DNA from 3 places in the Cupriavidus sp. 05L411 genome. Region 3 is predicted to be linked to each of the others. Evidence: predicted binding sites of a transcription regulator. Region 3 holds the regulator's gene; each other region holds the start of a gene.
The links. The regulator sigma-54, encoded in region 3, starts transcription at its own class of promoters, with help from an activator protein. The targets are predictions, from matches to a motif close to TGGCANGNAANCTGCTTT.
Positions count from the first base shown of each region.

Region 1: a site for sigma-54 is predicted at 1,262-1,279, ahead of AC1DQR_RS23565 (PQQ-dependent methanol/ethanol family dehydrogenase). Genes of this name have one in related genera too.
Region 2: a site for sigma-54 is predicted at 2,908-2,925, ahead of atzF (allophanate hydrolase). Genes of this name have one in related genera too.

Region 1 covers NZ_JBFTOQ010000021.1:62,586-70,070, reverse strand. The annotation lists gene AC1DQR_RS23565 (PQQ-dependent methanol/ethanol family dehydrogenase) at 1-1,200, opposite strand, end outside; gene AC1DQR_RS23560 (quinoprotein relay system zinc metallohydrolase 1) at 1,393-2,325, opposite strand; gene AC1DQR_RS23555 (quinoprotein dehydrogenase-associated SoxYZ-like carrier) at 2,322-3,086, opposite strand; gene AC1DQR_RS23550 (ABC transporter permease) at 3,083-3,907, opposite strand; gene AC1DQR_RS23545 (ABC transporter substrate-binding protein) at 3,926-5,107, opposite strand; gene AC1DQR_RS23540 (PQQ-dependent catabolism-associated beta-propeller protein) at 5,100-6,110, opposite strand; gene AC1DQR_RS23535 (ABC transporter ATP-binding protein) at 6,107-6,895, opposite strand; gene AC1DQR_RS23530 (tripartite tricarboxylate transporter substrate binding protein) at 6,895-7,485, opposite strand, start outside.
Region 2 covers NZ_JBFTOQ010000032.1:1,438-8,922, forward strand. The annotation lists gene AC1DQR_RS29025 (UxaA family hydrolase) at 1-488, opposite strand, end outside; gene AC1DQR_RS29030 (tripartite tricarboxylate transporter substrate binding protein) at 495-1,517, opposite strand; gene AC1DQR_RS29035 (LysR substrate-binding domain-containing protein) at 1,664-2,650, shown strand; gene atzF (allophanate hydrolase) at 2,970-4,835, shown strand; gene uca (urea carboxylase) at 4,849-7,485, shown strand, end outside.
Region 3 covers NZ_JBFTOQ010000003.1:288,863-296,347, forward strand. The annotation lists gene mutY (A/G-specific adenine glycosylase) at 1-309, shown strand, start outside; gene AC1DQR_RS05320 (LON peptidase substrate-binding domain-containing protein) at 316-993, opposite strand; gene rapZ (RNase adapter RapZ) at 1,060-1,977, opposite strand; gene AC1DQR_RS05330 (PsiF family protein) at 2,097-2,420, opposite strand; gene hprK (HPr(Ser) kinase/phosphatase) at 2,609-3,580, opposite strand; gene AC1DQR_RS05340 (PTS sugar transporter subunit IIA) at 3,616-4,071, opposite strand; gene hpf (ribosome hibernation-promoting factor, HPF/YfiA family) at 4,455-4,805, opposite strand; gene AC1DQR_RS05350 (RNA polymerase factor sigma-54) at 4,855-6,330, opposite strand; gene lptB (LPS export ABC transporter ATP-binding protein) at 6,465-7,250, opposite strand; gene lptA (lipopolysaccharide transport periplasmic protein LptA) at 7,275-7,485, opposite strand, start outside.

The sequences.
Region 1 (7,485 bases), on a different contig from region 3:
CACGGACTGGCCCTTCTTCGGATCGCTGCCCGCCGCCGGGTCACCCGGCCGGCTTTCCGCGATCATGTTGGGTCGTCCGGTCTTAAGGTCGATGCTGCTGGCCCAGGTGATCTTCTTGACGAAGGGAAAGGCGTTCACCAGCTTGCCGCTGGTGGCGTCGTTGACGTAGAAGAAGCCGTTGCGGTCGGCCTTGCCGCCCAGGCGCTTGCCGTCCTGGTCGAAGGTCACGAACTCGTTGACGCCGTCAAAGTCCCAGCCATCGTTCGGGGTGTTCTGGTAGTGCCAGACAATCTTGCCGGTGGCGGGGTCGAGCGCAACGGTCGAGGCCGAATACAGGTTGTCGCCCTTGCGCATGTGGCTGTTCCACGGCCCCGGGTTGCCGGTGCCGAAGTAGGCAAGGCCGGTCTGCGGATCGTAGGTGCCGCCAAGCCAGGTGGCCGCGCCGCCGGTCTTCCAGGTCTCGCCGGGCCAGCTGGCGTTCTGGGTGCCGGTCACACCGTTCTCGGTCTTGTTGCCGTCCTTGTCATACTTGTAGCCCATATGGCCTTCCACCACTGGCCTGGACCACACCATCTGCCCGGTCTTGGCGTCGCGTGCCTCGACCCGTCCCACCACGCCGAACTCGCCGCCCGAGACACCGGTCAGCACCATGCCTTTGACGATCAGGGGGGCCGCCGTGTAGGAGTATCCGGCGGCATAGTCTTCGATCTTCTCCTTCCACACCACCTTGCCGGTCTTCTGGTCCAGCGCCACCAGTTGCGCATCGAGCGTGCCGAAGATCACCAGGTTGTCGTACAGGGCCGCGCCACGGTTGACCACGTCGCAGCAGGGCATGATGCCCTCGGGCAGGCGGTGCTCATATTTCCACAGCTTGGCGCCTGTCTTCAGGTCGAGCGCGTAGATGCGGGAATAGGAGGCGGTCACGAACATCTTGCCGTCGTGGATCAACGGCTGCGCTTCCTGCCCGCGCTGCTTCTCGCCGCCGAAGGAGAACGACCACGCCGGCACCAGCTGGCTGATGTTCTTGGTGTTGATGCGGTTCAGCGTGGAAAAGCGCTGGCCTTGCGGGCCCATCCCCCACGACAGCACGTCGCCCGGCGACTTCGCGTCGTTCTCGATCATGGCATCGGTCACCGCGGCCTGCGCCACCAGGCTCGCGGTAGTCGCCGCGAGCACCATCATCACGCGTAACGTCCTCATTGTCTGCTCCTCTCTCTTGTTGTCGATCTTCGCCGGTGTGCCACGCACACCAGACAGACTCTTGGCAATTCCCATGCCAATGGAAAACACCCGCATCCGGGCCCGCGGCAGCCTGCCAATGCCTGGATGGCGTACCAGCGCGGAACACTCCGCTGCCGTTGTTGCGGAATTGAACAGCACACCTGCCCTGACTCAGCGTCCCAACGCGGCGTCCTCATACGCCGGGTAGAGGTGCGTCACATTGCGTACGTACTCCGCCGGCATGGCGCCCCAGCGTGCATATGCGTGCGGCACCGGCATGGCGATCACCTCGGCCAGGTCGCGCCCCTGGGCTGCCGCCTGGGTCATGCGGGCGTCCAGCCACTGCAGGTAGCCGCGTGTCTGCGCGACGGCATCCGCGCTGCCGAGCGCCGGTCCGTGGCTGGGGATCAGCAACCGCGCGCCGCTGTCGCGCAGCAGCGCCTGCAATTGGTCCAGGCTGGCCAGCCAGCGCTTGAGATCCGCGTGGGGTGTGGTCGGCACGCGCTCGCGAAACGCCACGCCGCCCGCGAACACAATGCCGGCGCTGCGGTCCACGATCACGAGGTCGTCGGCGGTGTGGCCGTCCATCCGGATCAGATCGAAGGTGTGCCTGCCGATCGTGCGCCGGCCCGGGGTCAGCACGTGAAGCGGCGGTGCCGGTTCGGTGTCGCGCATCCAGTTGCCGCACAGGCGATAGAGGTTGTCGGCATAAGCAGGCCCTTCGCGCCGGGCGCCGTCGATGGTGCCGGCCAGCGCGCTGCCGCCCACGTCGGCATAGGCCTGGTTGCCGAAGAAGTAGTCCGGATGCTGGTTGAGGTTGAGCACCAGCCGTACCGGCGCCGCCGTGACCGAAGCAATGGCACGGCGCTGCTGCTCGCCATATTGGCGCGACGGCCCGGTATTGATCACCACCACGCCATCACCCGTGTCGATAAAGGCCGTGTTGATGATGTTGCAGCCGTTGTCCGGCGCGAAATCCGCATTCGCCCCTTCCAGCAGCCACACGTCGGCGGCGACCTGGCGTGGCGCCAGGTGATAGTCCCCTGCCTGCGCCAGCGCCGCCTGCGCTGCCAGCCATAGCAGGATGCCGAGCACGCGCTTCATGGCGTCACCTGCGCCGCGAACCGGTTGCCGTTGTTATCGCGCCCGGTCGCCGTCATGCCGCGCTCGCTGGCCCCGCGCAGGTCGAAGGAGAAGATCGGGTTTTCAGCGACCGGTTCGTATAGCGTCAGCCGCAGCATCGCTTCCCGCGTGGCGTCGAGCAGGTTTAGCGACTCCACATGGAAGGCGGGGATACCGGCCACCAGCCCGGTGTCCATCGGGTGCATCACGCGCAGGCGCACCCGGCCACCGGCGCCGCCGAGGCCGGGAAACACGCGCGATTCGACCCGGTTCAGCGTGGTGCTCCATGAGCCATCGCGGCGGGTCGCGCCCGGCACCGTGCAGCCGCCGCCGCTGGCATCCACCATCACCCCGCCCACATGCCACACGCCGTCCGGCGTGCGGGCCGCCACGCGCACCGGCGAGGCCTGCTCCAGCTTGAAGCGGAACGACAGCGAGGGGCGCACCTTGAGCGGCTCGAACTCCAGCACCTTGCGGATCGGGTTGCGGTCCACCACCACCACGATGCGATCCACCTCGCCGAGCGCCGATGCATCGAAGGCGATCGGCACCCGCATCGGATCTTCGGCAAAGGCCGGCCCGGTGACCTTGACGCGGCTGTCGAACACGAACGGCGCCTGCTGCAGCGCCTCCTTGCGCACCAGCGGCCATTGCGGCGACTGCAACGGATCCCGGCTCTCCAATGCCCACGCGCCCGCTGCGGCCAACGCCAGGCAAGCTGCCAGCGGCACGGCGTGCCTCATGCCGCCCCTCCGGCCTGGCGCACGCGGCGCGCCATTCCGCGCTGCGGGTCGTAGCCGAGCAGCGCCAAGGCGAAAAACACCGCCGTGCAACCGGCCACCACCGCGAGGCTGACTGGCGCGGCCTGCCCGTACAGGGCGAAGCGGATCGCTTCCACGGCATGGGTGAAGGGGTTGAAGCGCGCGAGCTGGTAGACCACGGTGGCGCCGGACTCCTCCAGCTTCCAGAGCGGATACAGCGCCGAGCTGATGAAGAACATCGGGAAGATCACGAAATTCATGGTGCCGGCGAAGTTCTCCAGCTGCCGCACATGCACCGACAGCAGCAAGCCCAACGCCCCCAGCATCAGCGCGGCCAGTACCATCACGGCCAGCGCGCCGGGCAGGCATGCCGGCGAGAACGTCACGTCGAAGGCCATGGCGACAAGCAGGAAGGCGATCATCTGCAGCAAGGAAAGCAAGGTGCCGGAGGCCAGCTTGCAGGCGAGCAGCCAGGCCCTGGGCAGGGGCGCGGTCAGCAGCAAGCGCATCACGCCCATCTCGCGGTCGTACACCATCGCCAGCGAGGACTGCATGCCGTTGAACAGCGCGATCATGCCGAGCAGGCCGGGCGTGACAAAAACCTTGTATTCGACGTAGGTGTCATAGGGCGGCACGATGGCAACGCCGAGCGCGTTCTGGAAGCCGGCCGCGAAAACCAGCAGCCACAGCAGCGGCCGCACCAGCGACGAGAACAACCGCCCGGGCTGCCGGAAGAACTTGTGCAGTTCGCGCCCGGCCACCGCGCGCAAGGCGCGCCAGGCGTGGATCAGGGTGGTAGTCATGGCTCGGGCGTCGCCTCCTTAGTTGCCTGGCCGGCACGCGGTGTCGGCGGCGTCGGCGCCCAGCGTGTCGAGATTGTTCTTCGGATGCAGCACGCCCTCCACCGGGGCCACGCCGACCACGCCGTCGGGATGCGCCAGCAGGACCGGCTGGCGCAGCTGGCGGTCCCAGCGCCGGAAGGACAGCGGCGGCCCCTTGAAGCCATCCACCACGACCGCTTCGGTGACCAGGGCCTCGGCCTGCCCGGCAAATCCGCCCTTGGGCTGCCGCGCCACGCTTTCTGCAATCGCCTTCACCGCTACCCACGCGGCCCAGTCGTAGCCGGTCATGGGGCGGCCCGCTGCCTTGATAAAACGCCGGTTCAGCTGCGGCCCGCCATTGCGCTCCCAGGCCCAGTGCCAGGCCTGGGCGCTCAGCCCGCTGGCACCCACCACCGGGCGCGGCAACTGGGTGGCATAGGGCACGCCGCGCGCGAACTCGCCGTCGGCATCGGCCACCACCACCACGTCGTAGTCCACGCCGGTGGTCAGCAGGCCGAGATTGCCCAGCTCGCGCTCGCGCGGATCGTTCGACAGCTTGAACGCGCGCTGCGCCGACCACGCAATGCCGAAGCGGCGGGCGGCCTGCGTGAGCACGGCGCGCTGCGCCGCATCTTCCGGCGACGGCCCGCTCAGCAACAGTGCACGGCGCCATTTGCGCAGCGCCAGGTATTGCATCAGCGCATCCGCCTGCATGCGCTGGCTGGGCAGCGTGTGGAGCAGGTGCGCAGCGCAGCCGGCGCCGCGCAATTCATCGTCGGCGGCGGAAACGTTGAACAGCAGCGCTTCGCCGGGCTTGACCGCGCGCGCCGCCAGCCTGACCGCCGGAGCCGGCAGGTCGAGCAGGATAAAGCGCGTGCCCTGGCGCACCAGCGCGGCCACCATGGGGCCCACCTCGGCTTCGCTGCTGGCTTCCTGCGCATCGAGCCGCAGGACCTGCCCGGCGGCTTCCAGCGCAAAGCGCGATTCCGCCGCTGCCACGCGTGCGCCGTCCACGGGACGGCCTTGCGGCTGGCCGGGATAACGTTGCTCCATCCGCCTGGGCGCATAGCGCGCATCCCCGGCCATGGAAACCACGGCCACCCGCACGTCAGCCGCGTGCGCGGTGGCCGCCAGCCACGCGAACCCGGCCAGCCAGCGCAGCCCGGTCGCCGGACTAGTCATCGATCGCCACCGAATGCGGCACCCTGCCCGCCTTGAGCGTGGTCACGGCCTTGCGGCTTGCGGTGTCGACCACGCTGACGTCATCCGACAGCCCGTTGGCCACGTAGAGCAAGGCGTTATCGCGTGTCAGCGCCAGGCCCCAGGCGCGGCGGCCCACCAGCACGTAGTCCAGCACCCGGCGCGAAGCCACATCGACCACGGCCACGTGATTGGCGCGGCCCAGCCCGACATAGGCGCGCTTGCCATCGCTGCTGGCGACCAGCCCGACCGGGGTCACGTCCTCCGCACGGAAGCCCTTTGGCGTGAAGGCGATGGTCTGCACCACTTCCAGCGTATCGGTGCGGATCACGCTCACGCTGGCGGCCAGTTCATTGGTCACCCACAGCTCCTTGCCGTCCATGGCGAGCAGCAGGCGGCGCGGGCGGTTGCCGACCTGGATATTCTTGACCAGCTTGCGCGAAGCCACGTCGATCACATGGACCAGATTGGCCACTTCCGAGGTGACGTACACCCGCTTGCCGTCCGGGCTGGCCTTCACGCCCTCGGGCTCTTCGCCCACCTTGATGGCAAACACCTTCTTGCCGGACGCGATGTCGTAGGCCGACAGCAGTCCGTCCTCCTCGTTGGAGACGTAGAGCGTGCGGCCGTCGGGACTGAGGTCGAACAGTTCCGGGTCGTCGCCGACCGGCAGCGAGGCCACGGTCTTGCGGCTCGCCACGTCGACCACGTCCACCCGGTTATCGTCGCTGCAGGCCACGTAAAGGCGCCGCCGGTCCGGCGACAGCTGCAGGTGGCGCGGGCGCTTGCATTGCCGCCAGACGGCGATCAGTTGCCTGCTGGCGGCGCTATAGGCGGCCACGGCATCGTCCTTTTCGCTGGAGACGAAGACCTGCCCGGTGGCATTGCGGCTTTCGGCGGCACCGGCCACGCCGGCGGCAACCAGCAGCAGCATGGCGGCCACGGTGGCGCAGGCGATAAAGCCAAGGGTGGGCGGCTTGTTCATGCGGGGACGCGCTCGGTGGCTCGCGCGGTGGCACGGATCGGCGACGCGGGGAAGGTAGTCAGGGCCAGGAAGGCCTGCTCCAGGCTGTCACGCTCGGCTGCGCCGCGCAGCGCGGCCGGGGTGCCATCGAAGCGCACCGCGCCGCGATGCAGCACGATCACGCGATCCGCCTGCTCCACCTCCTGCACCAGGTGCGTGGCCCACAGCACGCCGGCCTGCGCCTGCGCGGCAAGCCGGCGCGCATCGGCAACGAGCTGCGCGCGCGAGGCCGGATCGAGCCCCACAGTGGGCTCGTCCATCAGCAGCACGGCAGGCTCGTGCAACAGCGCGCGCGCCAGCTCCACCTTGCGCCGGTTGCCGCCCGAGAGCTCGCGCACGGCCGCTCCGGCCCGCTCGGCCAGGCCGAAATCCTCCAGCAGCCGGGCAATCCGCCCGGCGGCAACGCGGCGCGGCAGCCCGTGCAGGCCGGCATGGAAATGCAGGTTGGACAAGACCGACAAGTCCAGGTCGATGGCGGGCTGCTGGAACACGATGCCGAGCCGGGCCAGCGCGCGCACCGGGTGGCGCCGCATATCCATGCCCATGACCGTGACCCGCCCCGCGTCGGCCACGAACAAGCCGCTGAGGATCTGGAACAGCGTGGTCTTGCCTGCGCCGTTGGGGCCCAGCAGCGCAACGAATTCGCCGCGCCGCACGTCGAGCGAAACGCCGTCCAGCGCATGCTGGTTGCCAAAGCGCTTGCGCACGGCCTCACAGCGCAGCGCCAGTTGGGATTCCGGGGCCATCACAGGTGCTCCTTCGGCAGCGCCGTGCCCACCCGCTCGGCGAAGCGCCGCTCCACGTCCCAGGCGCGCTGCAGGTAGGCTTCGTACCGGGCGGTGTTCAGGTAGGTCAGTTCCTGGTCGTATTTGGCCAGCTCGGCCACGTGGCGGGGCTGTTGCATGGCGATGCGGAACGCGTCGTGCAGGCGGCTGACGATCAGCGGGTCGGTGCCGCGCGGCACGCCGATGCCATAGGGCGAGTTGTGGATCGCGTGGTCGAAACCCAGCTCGCTGACGGTCGGCACCTCGGGCCAGCGCGCCGAGCGCTGTGCGCTGAACACAGCCAGCAGGCGCATCCGAGCGCTGTCCACGAAGGGCGCGAAGCCGGTCGAATTCACGCCCGCCATCAGCGAGCCATTGGCCACCGCCAGCATCTGGTCCGCGGTGCCGCGGTAAGGCACGTGCACGTAGCGCACGCCGCTGCGCCCCAGCACATCCTCCATGGCGAGGTGCGCGGTGGTGCCGATGCCGGTGGAACCCACCGTCAGCGCCCCGGGATGGGCGCGGCCCCAGGCAATCAGGTCATCCAGCGTGTGCAAGGGGCTGTCCGCGGG
Region 2 (7,485 bases), on a different contig from region 3:
AAAGCGGCCACGCCGTCCACATTGGGAAAGGCCGCCATGCGCTCGGGCGTGAAGTGGTCAGCGATATGCCGGATCACCGTGGCCGAGCAGTTCACCGACGACAAGATACCGATGAAGTTGCGCGTGCCAACGCGGCCGTCGGGCCGCACGAACCCCATGAAGGTGGCGCGCTCGGCCTCGGGCACGTAGTCCACCGCCCGCACGTCCTGGCAGAAACCCGGGTCGCGATAGAAATCCACCAGCGCCAGGTTGTGCGAATGCACATGGTCACCGGCCTCGATGTCGCGCTCGGCCACGCCGATCACGGTGTCGAACTTGCGGATCTGGGTGCCCTTGGCAATGGCGCAGGCGGCAATCTTGTGCCCCGCGGGCACCTGGGCGCGCACGCGCAGCCCCAGTTCAGGCAGGCTCTGGCCAAGGCTCAGGGCGTCCCGGGCGATCAAGACGTTGTCGTTCGCATGCAGGCGGATCAGGGCGGCGGAGTTCACGTTGGGTCAGCCTTGTTGCAGCAGTTCTTTGAGCTTGAGGCGCTGGATCAGGTGGGTTTCCTGGTCGTACACCGTGCTGATGTAGCGCTTGTATTCCGGGCCGTCCAGGTACATCACCGGCGCATCGATGCGGGCCGCCACCTGCTGGAATTCCTTGCTGGCCACAGCCTGGCGGAAGGCGTCGCGCAGCTTCTTTTCCACCGCCGGGTCCAGGCCGATGGGCGCGCCGATGCCGTTGGGCGCTTCCACCACAACGTTGTAGCCCAGTTCCTTGAGCGTCGGCGTGTCCTTGAAGCGCGGCGTGCGCTGGTCGCCCCAGGTGGCCAGCAGGCGCAGCTTGCCGGCTTCCACGTGGGGTGCCCAGGAGCTGGAATCGGCCAGCAGGTCCACTTGCCCGGCGAGCACGTCCTGCAGGGCCTGCGCGCCGCCCTTGTAGGCGATGGCATTGAAGCGCACACCGGCGGCCTGCGCGAATTCTTCCATGCCCACGTGGGTGGCGCCGCCGATGCCGGCATGCGCATAGGTGAGCTTTCCCGGATGCGCCTTGGCCTCGGCCACGACGTCCTTGAGCGACTTGAAGCGCGAGTTCGCCGGCACCGCGATGCCGAAGGTCTGGCCGGAGGTGCGCGCCAGGTAGGTCAGCTCGCTGCGCGGGTCCAGTTGCAGCATGCCTAGCTGCGAGAAGCGCGTCACCGAGATCGGCACCTGGCCGATGGTGTAGCCGTCCGGCTTGGCGCGGGCCAGTGCCTTGGTGCCGATCATGCCCGATGCGCCGGCGCGGTTTTCCACCACGATGGATTGCTTGAGTACGCCGGACGCCACCTGGCACAGCGCGCGCATGGACTGGTCGGCGGTGCCGCCGACGGGCCACGGGCAGATGAAGGTGATGGGCCGGTCCGGATAGTCGGCGGCACGTGCGAGGCCCGGCAGCAACAGGCCGGCACTACCAGCTGTCGCAGCGGTGGCGGCAGCGGCGCCGCTGATGAGCAGGCGGCGTCGCCCGTGGTTGATGCCGTGGGGTGCGGTCATGTGTCGTCCTCGCTGGGTGTCGTTATTGGAGTCATGGGCTGGTGGCAATGTCCACCGGTCAGGCCGGATTGTGGCAAAGCCATTCATAACAATCTAATCAATCATCGGAATGGCTTCATAACCTTAAAGTTAAGTAGAATCGCGCCATGCCCCAGATCGACCGCGCCCTGCGCTCCAATATCAAGCTACGCCACCTGCAACTGGTGGTGGCGCTGGACGAGTTCCGCCATCTCGGCCACACCGCCGAGTTCCTCTCCGTCAGCCAGCCAGCCGTCTCCAAGATGCTCACCGAGGTGGAGAAGACGCTGGGCCTGACGCTCTTCACGCGCTCCACGCGCGGCACCGAGCCCACGCCGGCGGGCGCGTCGCTGGTGCGTTTTGCCCGCTCGGTGCTGGCGCAATACGAGCGCACGCGCGATGAGATTGCCGCGGAGGCCAGCGGCGCCGCCGGGCGCACCCGGGTGGGATCGATGGGCGCGGCCCTGCCGGTGCTGCTGGCGCAAGCCATAGGCCTGCTCAAGCAGCGCTCGGCCCAGGCCACCGTGCTGGTGGAGGAGGGCGACCTGCCCCACCTGCTGCCCAAGCTGCGCATCAGCGAACTGGACCTGATTGTCGGGCGGCTGGAGCCCGGCTACGCCGCCCCGGACCTCATCACCGAGCCGCTCTATAACGAGCCGATGGTGGCGGTGGTGCGCAGCGGCCACGCGCTGGCAAGCAAGCGCGCACCGGGCTGGGCGGACCTGGCCGGCATGCCTTGCGTGGTGCCGCCGCCATGGGCCTCGCTACGGGTCAAGATCGAGCAGGAGTTCTATCGCTTTGGGCTGCAGCCACCAACCGACCTGATCGAGTCGTCGTCCTACCTTGCCATCACCACCTTCGTCTCCCAGCTAGATGCCGTGGGCTTCCTGGCCAGGTCGGTGGGGCAGCAGTTCGAGCGGGAAGGCCGCTTCCATATCCTGCCCATGGACATAGCGCTGGAGCTGCCGCCAGTGGGCGTGATCACGCTGCGCGAAGGGCGGCCTACGCCCAGCAGTATCCAGCTGGTCGAATGCCTGCGGGCAGCGGCCGGGCAATTGGCCGCGCCACAGGCCGGTGCGAACAGGCCGGCGCGCGCGCCGCGGCGCACGAAATAGCCGGCCCGCCGCGATCAGCGCGGCCTGGACAGCAGGGACTTCGCCAGCGCGTGAAACGCCGGGATAAACCATGCGCTAGCGGAGCCGGCCCATGACGCACCACTTTGCGGCTCGGTCGTTCCCACAGGCACTGTTTAGGTCCACGCAAGCCACCCCATGGTGCGGCTTGCGTGGGTGCCCTGCATGCGTATTCGGCCCGCGAAGGTGCCCTGGTGACCCATCGCCCTGATATGTAAGAAGAAACTATTTTCTTTACATGGCATGTCTCCTGCTTTGTTGGTCTGCAACGCCCTCATGTATACAACCTGGGATACAAGCGATGACCAGCAAGACGCCTCTGCGCCGATCCGCCGCCAGCCTTGGCAGTTGCCGAACGCTGCCTGACTGGCAACAGCTCTACAAGACGCAAGGCGCGTCGCCCGCGGACGCGCTGGCGCCGTTCCTGGACCTGGACGCAGCGGACCCGGCCTGGATCGCGCGGCTGGATGCGGCGCGGCTGCAGTCCCAGCTGGCTGCGCTGGCGGCGCGCGTTGAAGAAGCGGGCGGCAAGCGCGATGCGTTTCCCCTCTACGGCGTGCCGTTCGTGGTGAAAGACAACATCGACGTGGCGGGGTGGCCCACCACGGCGGCGTGTCCCGCGTTTGCGTATGTGGCCGAGCGCGATGCCGGCGCCGTGGCACGGCTGCGCGCGGCCGGGGCCATCGTGGTGGCCAAGGCTAACCTGGATCAGTTCGCCACGGGCCTGGTGGGCGTTCGTTCGCCTTACGGCGCGGTGCCCAACACCTTCGATGCGGCGTACGTCAGCGGTGGCTCCAGTTCGGGCTCGGCGTCTTCGGTGGCGCGCGGCTGGGTGCCGTTCTCACTCGGGACCGATACGGCGGGCTCGGGGCGCATTCCCGCGGCATTCAACAATATCGTGGGCCTCAAGCCGACCCGGGGCTGGCTCTCCAGCGCCGGCGTGGTGCCGGCCTGCCGCACACTGGATTGCGTCTGCGTGTTTGCGCTGACGGTCGACGATGCCGCGCTGGTGGCGGAGATCGCCGGCGGCTTTGACCACGACGATCCTTACTCGCGCACTTATCCGCAGAGCGCGCCTGCCGCGCTGGCGCCATCGCCCGTGCTGGGCATTCCCGATGCGCTGGCATTCTTTGGCGATACGCAGGCGCAGGCCGGTTTCGAGCAAGCGCTGGCGGACTTGCAGGCCATGGGTGCCAAGCTGGTGCCGATTGATTTTTCGCCATTCGCCGAGCTGGCCGCACTGCTCTACCAGGGGCCATGGGTGGCCGAGCGCTTCCTGGCGGTGAGCCAGCTTCACGCCAGCCAGCCGGAAGCCATCGATCCGGTCGTTCGCGTGATCGTGGAGGAAGCGGGCCGCTATAGCGCGCTGGACGCGTTCAGCGCCGAGTACCGGCGCGCGGCGCTGACCCGCGCTATCCACCTGGCGCTGGCAACGGTCGATGCGCTGGTGGTGCCGAGCGCGCCGTCGATCTATACGCTGGCCGCCGTGCAGGACGATCCGATCCGCCTGAACGCGCGGCTTGGCACCTATACCAATTTCACCAACCTGGCCGACCTGTCGGCGCTGGCGCTGCCGGCCGGTGCGCGCGAGGACGGCCTGCCGGCGGGCATCACGCTGATTGCCCCGGCCTGGTCGGACCGCGCGCTGGCCCGCTTTGGCCGGCAGTGGCAGGCGGCGCAAGCATTGCCGCTGGGCGCCACCGGGCGGGATTGTCCCGTTGGTGCACAGCGCGCCACGCCGGTCACGCCGGGATCGGTGCGGCTGGCCGTGGTCGGCGCCCACCTTAGCGGCATGCCGCTTAACCATCAACTGCTCACGCGCCACGCGGCCTTTGTGGAGGCTTGCCGCACGGCGCCGTGCTACCGGCTTTATGCGCTGGCGGACACGATCCCGCCCAAGCCCGGGCTGGTGCATATCGGCACAGGGCAGGGCGCGCCGATCGACGTCGAGCTCTGGGATGTGCCACTGGCCAGCTTTGGCGCCTTCGTCGCGGAGATTCCCGCGCCCCTTGGCATCGGCAAGCTGCTGCTGGAAGACGGCCGGCAAGTTACCGGGTTCATCTGCGAACCCCGAGGCCTGGAAGGCGCCCGCGATATCACGGCATTTGGCGGCTGGCGCGCCTATCTCGCCAGCGCAAATGCCAACGCAAACGCCAGCGCAACCTGACCCGGGAGCGCCGATGTTCCACACCGTACTGATCGCCAATCGTGGCGAGATCGCCGTGCGCGCCATTCGCACCTTGCGTGCGCTAGGTATCAAGAGCGTGGCCGTGTATTCGGATGCCGATCGCAATGCCGCGCATGCCCGGCTGGCCGATGTGGCCGTGCCGCTGGGTGGCGAGCGTGCGGCGGATAGCTACCTGGTGGCCGAGCGCGTGCTGCAAGCCGCGTTGGATACCGGCGCGCAAGCCGTGTTTCCGGGCTACGGCTTTCTGTCGGAGAGCGCGGCGTTTGCCGAGGCCTGCGAGGCGGCGGGCCTGGTGTTCATTGGCCCGACGCCGCACCAGCTCCGCGAGTTTGGCCTGAAGCACCGGGCGCGCGAGCTGGCCGCCGAAGCGGGGGTGCCGATGACGCCCGGCACCGGCCTGCTCTCCAGCGTGGAACACGCCCTGCGGGAGGCCGCGCGCATCGGCTATCCCGTCATGCTCAAGAGCACGGCCGGCGGGGGCGGCATCGGCCTGTCGCGCTGCGTTGATGACGCCGAGCTGAGCGCGGTCTTTGGCAGCGTGCAGCGGCTGGGCGAGCAATTCTTCAAGGATGGCGGGGCCTTTATCGAGCGCTGCCTGGACCGCGCGCGGCATATCGAGGTGCAGATCTTTGGCGACGGCGCGGGCCGCGTGGTGGCGCTGGGCGAGCGGGATTGCTCCACGCAGCGCCGCAACCAGAAGGTGGTGGAGGAAACCCCGGCACCGCACTTGAGCGAGGCCACGCGCCACGCGCTGCATCGGGCCGCGATCCAGCTGGGCGAATCGGTGCGCTACCGCTCTGCCGGCACGGTGGAGTTCATCTACGACGTGGAGCGGGAGGATTTCTACTTCCTGGAGGTCAATACCCGGCTGCAGGTGGAGCATCCCGTGACCGAGCTGGTGACCGGGCTGGACCTGGTCGCCTGCATGCTGAAGGTGGCCGCGGGCGATGCGCTGGACTGGGATGCCATCTCCCGCCCGCCGCAGGGCGCGGCCATGGAGGTGCGGCTCTATGCGGAGGATCCGCTCAAGCAGTTCCAGCCCTCGCCGGGCACGTTGACCGAGGTGGCTTTTCCGGACGGCGTGCGCGTCGACGGCTGGGTCGAGACCGGCACGGAGGTATCCGCCTTTTACGATCCGCTGCTGGCCAAGCTGATCGTCCACGGCCCCACCCGCGAAGCCGCGCGCAAGAGACTTGTGGCGGCGCTGGCCGCCACGCGCCTGTGCGGCATCGCCACCAACCTGGATTACCTGCGCCAGATTGTCGACTCGCCCGAGTTCACCACGGGCCGCGCCTTCACGCGCATGCTCGACCGCTTTCCCTACGCGCCGGCAGTCATCGAGGTGCTGGAGCCAGGCACCTACACCAGCATCCAGGACGTGCCGGGCCGCACGGGCTACTGGCATATCGGCGTGCCGCCGTCCGGCCCGATGGACGACTACGCCTTCCGGCTGGCCAACCGCATCGTTGGCAATCATCCGGGCGCGGCCGGGCTGGAATGCACGCTGGCAGGGCCACGCCTGCGTTTTCATGGCGCTGCCGTGGTGGCGCTGGCCGGCGCGCCTTGCACGGCAACACTCGACGGGATGAACGTCCCGTTCTGGGCGCCAATCAGCGTGGCCCCGGGCCAGGTCCTGGCGCTCGGCAAGGCCACGCAAGGCTGCCGCACCTACCTTGCCGTGCGCAATGGCTTCGATGTGCCGCGCTATCTGGGCAGCCGGTCCACCTTCGCGCTCGGGCAGTTCGGCGGGCATGCCGGGCGCACGCTGCGGCCGGGCGACATGCTCCCGCTCGGCCAGCCGCATCTGGCCGCCAGCGGCGTCGAGGCCCCGGTAACGGCGCCACAGGCCGCACCGGCGGCACTGGTGCCGGACTACGCCCAGCATTGGGAGATCGCGGTCCTGCACGGCCCGCATGGCGCTCCTGACTTCTTTACGCCGGCATCCATGGAGAGATTTTTTGCCACGGACTGGGAGGTGCACTACAACTCCAACCGCCTTGGCGTGCGCCTGGTCGGGCCCCGGCCCGAATGGGCGCGGCGCGACGGCGGCGAGGCGGGCCTGCACCCATCCAACGTGCACGACTGCGAATACGCAATCGGGGCCATCAACTTCACCGGCGACTTCCCGGTGATCCTCACCAATGATGGCCCGAGCCTCGGCGGCTTTGTGTGTCCCGTCACGGTCGCCAAGGCCGAGCTGTGGAAGGTTGGCCAGGTCAAGCCGGGCGACCGGATCCGCTTCCGGCCGATCAGCTTCGATGCCGCGCGTGCCTTGCAGGCGGCGCAGGATCAGGACATTGCCGGGCTGCGGCAAATCACGCGTGCGCCGCCGCTGCCGGCGCCGGCGCGTTCCACCGCCATCCTTGCCGGGCGTGCGGCCAGCGGGCGTCACCCGGCCATCGCCTACCGCCAGGCGGGCGACGGCTACCTGCTGCTGGAGTACGGTGAGAACGTGCTCGACATCGGCCTGCGGCTGCGGGTGTACCTGATGATGGAGGCGCTCAAGGCGCAGCCGATAGATGGCGTGCTGGAGCTATCGCCCGGCGTGCGCTCGCTGCAGGTGCGCTACGACGGCCAGCGCATCCATCAGGCGGCGTTGATCGAGGCGCTGCTCGCCATCGAGGCCGGC
Region 3 (7,485 bases):
AGCTTGCCCGAAATGCCGGTCGATACCGTGCCCTTCGATGCGGAACTGGCCGAAGACGCCGCGCTGGAACGCGCCCGCGAATTCGGCAATCCCAGCACGGCCAATATGGTTGGCGAGCTCACCCACGTATTCACTCACTTCCGCCTGCTGATCCGCGCCATTCGCGTCGACGTCACCGGCCTCACCGCGCGCGATGCCGCCAACGGCCCCGCGCTACGCTGGCTGTCACTGGACGATCTGGATGCGGTAGGCACGCCCGCGCCGGTGCGCAAGCTGCTGGAGACGCAAGCCCAAGGCGGATTGTTTTAACGTTGCTTAGAGAATGTGGTGCTGGTGCATGTACTTATGCACGATCTCGATCCGCATGCCCGCGTCCGGCAGCGCCATCAGCATCTGCTTGGCCTTGAGCGGCACCGGCAAGAACTCGCACAGCCGATTGGCCACCCAGCTGGGGTCATCCCACAGGAACGGCTCGCAGAAAGGCAGCTCGCCCGGATGCTCGGCATGGAGCGAGGCAACGATACGCCGCAGCACGGCCAGGCATTCGCCCAGCAGTTCGAGCTTGCAGTCGATGATGTCGGGCGGCAGCAATACCGCCTGGCCGACCAGCAAGCCGTCCGGGTTCACGCTGTGGCCCAGCAACCGGAAGCGTTGGCGGCCGCGCGCACTGATCAGCAGCACGCCCAGTTGCTCCATATTGCAGTCGATGATGTCGGCCAGGCAGCCGATCGTCTCGGGCATGGTGGGCTCGTCCGGGCGGGCGACTTCATTGCCGCTGGCGATCAGGCAGACCCCGAAGGGGGTGCGATCGCGCATGCAGGCGCGCACCATGTCCACGTAGCGCGCTTCGAACACGCGCAGTGGCAGCAGCCCATCGGGAAAGAGTACGGTATGCAGCGGAAACAGCGGCAGGCTATCCAGCGTAGGCCCCGCCGACGTGCTGTGCGAGGCGGCGAACGATGCGGATGAGCCGGGCGTGGCGGGTGAGGACATGCTGAACCAGCAAAGGTTTCGGGCGAGGATTGCCGAGCCTGACCACGAAACCTGGCGGTGCGGCGTTTAGCCGCCTGGTGCGAGCTCGCGGTGTCTCACCAGCACATTACCATGGGCGCGAAAATAGTTGGCAAGTCTTTCCGCGATGTACACGGAGCGATGCTGCCCACCAGTGCAACCGATTGCGACGGTCAGGTAACTGCGATTGTCAGCGATGAAACTTGGCAGCCACTTTTCCACATAGGCGCGTATGTCCTCGGCCATGGCCAGCACCATCGGCTGGCTTTGCAGGAAATCGATCACGGGCTCGTCGCGGCCGGTCAGCGGGCGCAGCGCCAGGTCGTAGTAGGGGTTGGGCAGCGAGCGCACGTCGAACACCAGATCGGCGTCGCTGGGCACGCCGTGCTTGAAGCCGAACGACTCGAACAGCAATGTGAGCTTGAGGTCATCGCCGCGCACGAATTCCTTGATCCACGCGCGCAATGTATTGGTGCGCACATTGCTGGTGTCGATGCGGTGCGCAGCCTCCGCCAGCGGGCTCAGGAGCTCGCGCTCCATCTCGATGGCCTCGATCAGCGAGGTGTCGTTGAATGCGGCTTCGGCGGTACTGTCGGCGAGATTCTCGTTCTTGGGATTGGCCGAGAGGCCAGCCATGGCTGCGCGCATCGATAGCGGATGCCGCCGCCTCGTCTCGGAATAGCGCTGCACCAACGCATCGGTATTGGCGGTCAGGAAGACCACCCGGACCTGGTGTTCGGAGGCGAGGTTGCGAAGCGTGCCGGGCAGCTCGTCCAGCGATTCGCGGCTACGGATATCGGTGGCGACGCCCAGATGGGTGTAGCCCTGTGCTGCGAGGTACTGGGCCAACTCCGGGATAAACTGCGCCGGCAGGTTGTCGACGCAGTAGTAGCCCGCGTCTTCCAGTACGTTCAAGGCAACGGATTTGCCGGAGCCGGAGATCCCGGTGATAAGTATGATGCGCATAGCACGACAAGCATAACATCAGGTGATGACGCCGTCATGACGGCGCGGCGCCAGTAAAAATGGCGAACCGAAGGGGTTCGCCATTTTTACACGTCCGCGCCGCAAATGATGCCGGCAGCTTACTTGGACAAGCAGTCGCTCATGAAGGCCTTGCGCTCGTCGCCCTTCTTGCCGGTGGCCTGGGCGTTGCAGGTCTTCATCTTTTCCTGCTGGCTGTTCTTGGCGGGTGCGGCCGCGGGCTTATTGGACAGGCAATCGCTCATGAAGGCCTTGCGCTCATCGCCCTTCTTGCCGGTGGCCTGCGTGTTGCAAGCCTTCATCTTGTCCTGCTGGGTGTTGGCTGCCGCCGGTGCCGCGGGTGCAGCGGCCGGTGCATTCTGGGCGAAGGCGCCGGTGGCAAAAAGCGGGGCTACCAGCACGCACATCGCGATCAATTTTTTCATGCTTGCTCTCCTGGCTGTGGGAAACTTCATGGCTGCTGGCCTGTCGGCTCGGCAACTCGGGGCTGGGCCCAATGCCCATTACTGCACAAAACGGCCTATGACCCCATCGCGTTGACCATCGAAGCGCGGCCGGATGTAAGCAATTGAAAACGGCCCCGTCGTGGTGGTACGACGTGGGCCGGTCAAACCTAGAGTAGCCGGCCCTGGCCCCGCGATGCGACATCGGCCTGCATCGCGGCGCGCTGGCGGTCCATGAAGTCGCGCAGCGTGTCGATGCCGCGCAGGCGCAGGATGGTGTTGCGCACCGCGGCCTCGACCAGCACGGCGAGATTTCGGCCGGCCGCCACCTGGATCTTGACCATGTGGATGGGCAGGCCGAGCACGTCGAGATACTGGGAGTCCAGCGGCAGGCGCTCGAATTCGCCATCGTTGCGGCGTACCAGCTGCACCACCAGCTTGAGCTTCATCTTGCGGCGTACCGCAGTCTCGCCAAAGATGGTCTTGATGTCGAGCAGGCCCAGGCCGCGCACTTCCAGCAGGTTCTGCAGCAGCGGCGGGCAGCGGCCCTCGATGAAGTCCGGCCCGAGGCGTACGAAATCGACGGCATCGTCCGCCACCAGCCCATGTCCGCGCGAGATCAGTTCCAGGCCGAGTTCGCTCTTGCCCAGGCCGGATTCGCCCATCACCAGCACGCCCATGCCGAGGATGTCGAGGAACACGCCGTGCATGGTCACGCGCGGCGCGGAAATGCGCGACAGATAGAGGCGCAGGTGGTCGATCACCGCGGCCGAAGACACCGGCGTGGTGAACAGCGGGGTGGACGAGCGCGTGCAGCGCAGTTCCAGGTCGGGCGGCGGCTCCATGCCGTCGGCGATCACCAGGAACGGCGGCTCCAGCAGGATCAGCTCGCCCATCTGGCGCTTGCGCATCTCGTCATCGAGGCGCTGGTAATACGTGATTTCGGGCTTGCCCAGCACCTGGATCCGGTTCGGGTGGATCAGGTTCAAGTGGCCGACGAGATCGGCCGCGGACGTGGCTTCACGCGCAAACTCGACATCGAAGGCCCGGTCCGCGCCCTCCAGTCCTGCTACCCAGGAGAGTTTGATATCGGCTGCGTTGTCGTCGAAGATCGACTGCGAGGTGACGCCAGTGAGTTCCATTCGGGTGCTTTCAGGGACGGGCTTTCAGTGCCGGATCAAGGGTGCCATTGCGTCAGCAACTGATGCACGTCGTTGGGGGTGGGCAGGGTAGCCAGTCCTTCGCGCATCTCGCGGTCAGACAGCAGCTGGGCGATCTCGGAGAGGATTTCCAGATGCTGCTGGGTGGCCTGTTCGGGCACCAGCAGGAAGATCAGCAGTGCGACCGGCTTGCCGTCGGGCGACTCGAAGGGGATCGGCTCGGCCAGGCGCATGAAGGCGGCCAGTGGCTGTTTCAGTCCCTTGATGCGGCCATGGGGGATCGCAACCCCCGCGCCAAGGCCGGTGGACCCGAGCGACTCGCGGGCGAACAGGTTGTCGGTCACGGTCGCGCGCGCTACGCCATGGTTGTTCTCGAAGAGGAGCCCGGCCTGTTCGAACACGCGCTTCTTGCTGGTGACGCTGACGTCGAGGTTGATGTTGCCGGGTGGCAGCAATTTAGCCAAACGATTCATGTGGAATGCGCAGGGTTTTCTAGTAAGCAGGCCCGGGGCCAGGAGGCGTCCCGCCGGGCGGAAAGAGGATAAGAACCAGGGCCCGAGGTTTCCACCGGGTGTCCCCCCATGCCGGTGTCAGGCGTCTGGCCATTATAGAGCAGGCCCGCTTCCGCTTTGTGCATTGCAATAGCCGATGCGCTCAAGCGGTGCTGCATGCACCGGAATGGCTAGGCCAGTCAACCATGTATTGCACAGCATACACTGCTACATATGCGTTGCGGAATCCCCTGCGTGGCCCGATCGGGCAGGCTGCAACGAAAAAGCCGCGCTCTGGGCGCGGCTTGATTCCGTTTTTCAAGGGACTGACACCGACGGCCCGGTATGTGGGCCGCCAGGCACGGTCATTGCTGCATCTGCGATGCGGCCATCTGATACTTGACCGCTTCACGGTCGTGGCTCTGCACGCGATCCTTGTGGCGAATCACCTGCCGGTCGAGCTTGTCGACCAGTGCGTCGATAGCGGCATACAGGTCTTCATGATGCGCTTCGACAAAGATGTCCTTGCCCTTGAGATGTAGATTGATTTCCGCGTACTGCCGCCGGTCCTTTTCTTTTGTATTGTCGACAGAGAGCAGCACACTTACGCCAATGACTTGATCGAAATGCCTGACGATACGCTCCAGTTTCGTTTCCACGTACTCACGCAGAGGGGGCGTGATGTCCAAGTGGTGTCCACTGATCTTGAAGTTCATAGCGTTTCTCCTTCTGAAAGAGCTGCATCAGGCAGGCGATGCAGCTCGGCTACAAAGTCTTACGGAGATTTACCGCGGGAATCTTGAGCGCTTCGCGGTATTTGGCAACGGTACGCCGTGCCACCACAAAGCCTTGCTCGCCGAGCAATTCGGCAATCCGGCTGTCGGACAAGGGGTTCCTAGCGTCTTCGGCTCCTATCAATTGCTTGATCAACGCACGGATTGCCGTTGATGAGGCCGCGCCGCCGGTTTCTGTGGATACGTGAGAGCCGAAAAAATACTTCAGCTCGAAAGTCCCCATCGGCGTTGCCATGTATTTATTGGTAGTCACCCGAGAGATGGTGGACTCGTGTAAACCCAGTGTATCGGCAATCTCCCGCAAAACCAAGGGGCGCATCGCAATTTCACCGTGGGTGAAGAAGTTCTTTTGACGTTCGACAATGGCTTGTGCGACGCGCAATATCGTATCGAACCTTTGCTGGATATTCTTGATCAACCAGCGTGCTTCCTGCAGTTTTTGCTGCAGCCCGGCCGCGCCAGCGTCGCCTTTTGCACCGCGCAAAATCTGCGCGTACATGTCGTTGATGCGTAGCCGCGGCATCACATCCGGGTTGAGGTGGGCGATCCATCCGCCGCTCAACTTTCGAACAAAAACATCGGGCACCACGAAGTCCGCTTCTGGCCGGCTGTAGGCGTGGCCTGGATAGGGCGCGAGCGAGCGGATCAGTTCATGTGCTGCCTTGAGTTCCGGCTCGTCCACTTGCAGCGCTTTTTTCAGGCGCGTGTAATCGCGCACCGCCAGCAGCTCCAGGTGATTGGTGACGATGCTCAGCGCCAGTTCGCGCTGCGGATGCTTGAGCCTGCGCAATTGCAGCGCCAGGCACTCGGCGGCGTTGCGCGCCCCGACGCCCGGCGGATCGAAGCTCTGCAGCAGCGTGAGCACAGCCTGGATCTCGTCGACCTCGAACTCGAGCTCCTCCGGCAGCTCGCTGCAGATTTCCTCGAGCGTGGTGCTCAGGTAGCCATCATCGTCCAGGGATTCGACCAGGAAGATGGCCAGCCCTTTGTCGCGCAGGGAAATCTTGAGCGGCGCCAGCTGCTCCATGAGGTGTTCACGCAGCGTGGGCTCGGCATCGCGCAGCTGCATCGGGGTTTTTTCGTCGTCTTCGCCTTGCGGGCGGCGTGCGAAGTCGTCCAGGCTCCAGTCGCTGCCGTAATCCTCATTGCTGTCAGAGTAGCTGTCGTCGGCTTCGGGGGCGCCATCGGGGCGGTTCTCGCTGGTGCCCTGGCCATCGGCTGGCGCCGGCGCGGGCGCGCTCTGCAGGTTCACCGAGCCGTCCGAAGATACGCGCAACGGGCTGTCCAGCCAGTCGTTCTCACGCTCGAGCAAGGGGTTCTCGGTCAGCGCCTGTTCCACTTCCTGCTGCAGTTCAAGCGTGGACAGTTGCAGCAGCCGGATCGACTGCTGGAGTTGCGGCGTAAGCGCGAGATGCTGCGAGAGGCGGAGCTGTAGCGACGGTTTCATGCGACCTATTTTATGCCCAACTTCCGTACTGGTGGAACGGAAATTGCTATCGCTGGTGTCGCTATGATCGTTTGAAGGATAAAAGGCGACACTGAAGCCGCCGGGGGGCGATGCGCGGCAGGCGCCGCGCGCCCTTACATACGGAAGTTCTCGCCCAGGTAGACCTTGCGCACCGACTCGTTGGCGATGATGTCTTCAGGCTGCCCGGACGCCAGCACCGCGCCTTCGCTGATGATGTAGGCGTGGTCGCAGATGCCCAGTGTCTCGCGCACGTTGTGGTCGGTGATCAGCACGCCGATATTGCGTGCCTTGAGGAAGCTGACGATGCGCTGGATTTCGCCCACCGCGATCGGGTCGACGCCGGCGAAGGGCTCGTCGAGCAGGATGAAGCGCGGCGCGGAGGCCAGCGCGCGGGCGATTTCCACGCGGCGGCGCTCGCCGCCGGACAGCGATAGCGCCGGGTTGTCGCGCAGGTGGGCAATCTGCAGGTCATCCAGCAGGGTGTCCAGCCGGCGCTCGATCTCGACCTTGCCCAGGGGTTTGCCATCGTTGAGCTGCAGCTCCAGCACTGCGCGGATGTTCTCCTGCACATTGAGCTTGCGGAACACGGAGGCTTCCTGCGGCAGGTAGGACAGGCCCATGCGCGCTCGCTCATGGATGGCCAGGCCGCTGATGTGCTTGTCGTCGAGCACGATATCGCCCTCGTCCAGCGCCACCAGCCCCACGATCATGTAGAACGACGTCGTCTTGCCCGCGCCGTTGGGGCCCAGCAAGCCAACCACCTCGCCGCTCTTCACGTCGAGCGACACGTCCTTGACCACGGTGCGCGAGCCGTAGCGCTTCTTCAGGTGGCGCACGACCAGCGTGCTGCCGTCCTTCAGGGTGGCGGGCTGGGACGGTGCGGTTTGGGTAGCGGTCATGAAGGTGAAGTCAGAATCCGTGGGTCAGGGGTTGACGGGGGCAGTTGCCGGCTTGAGCGGCAGAGGGCTGGCTGCGGCACCGCTGGCGGGCTGCTCCTGGCGCGGCGACAGCACGGCGCGCACGCGGCCCGACGGGCTGCCCGCGGTCGCGTTCTCGGCGCCACCGCTGGCCGTGTAGAACTCGTTGCGGCTGTCATAGGTGATCACCGCGCCGCGGATCTCGTCGACCAGCTTG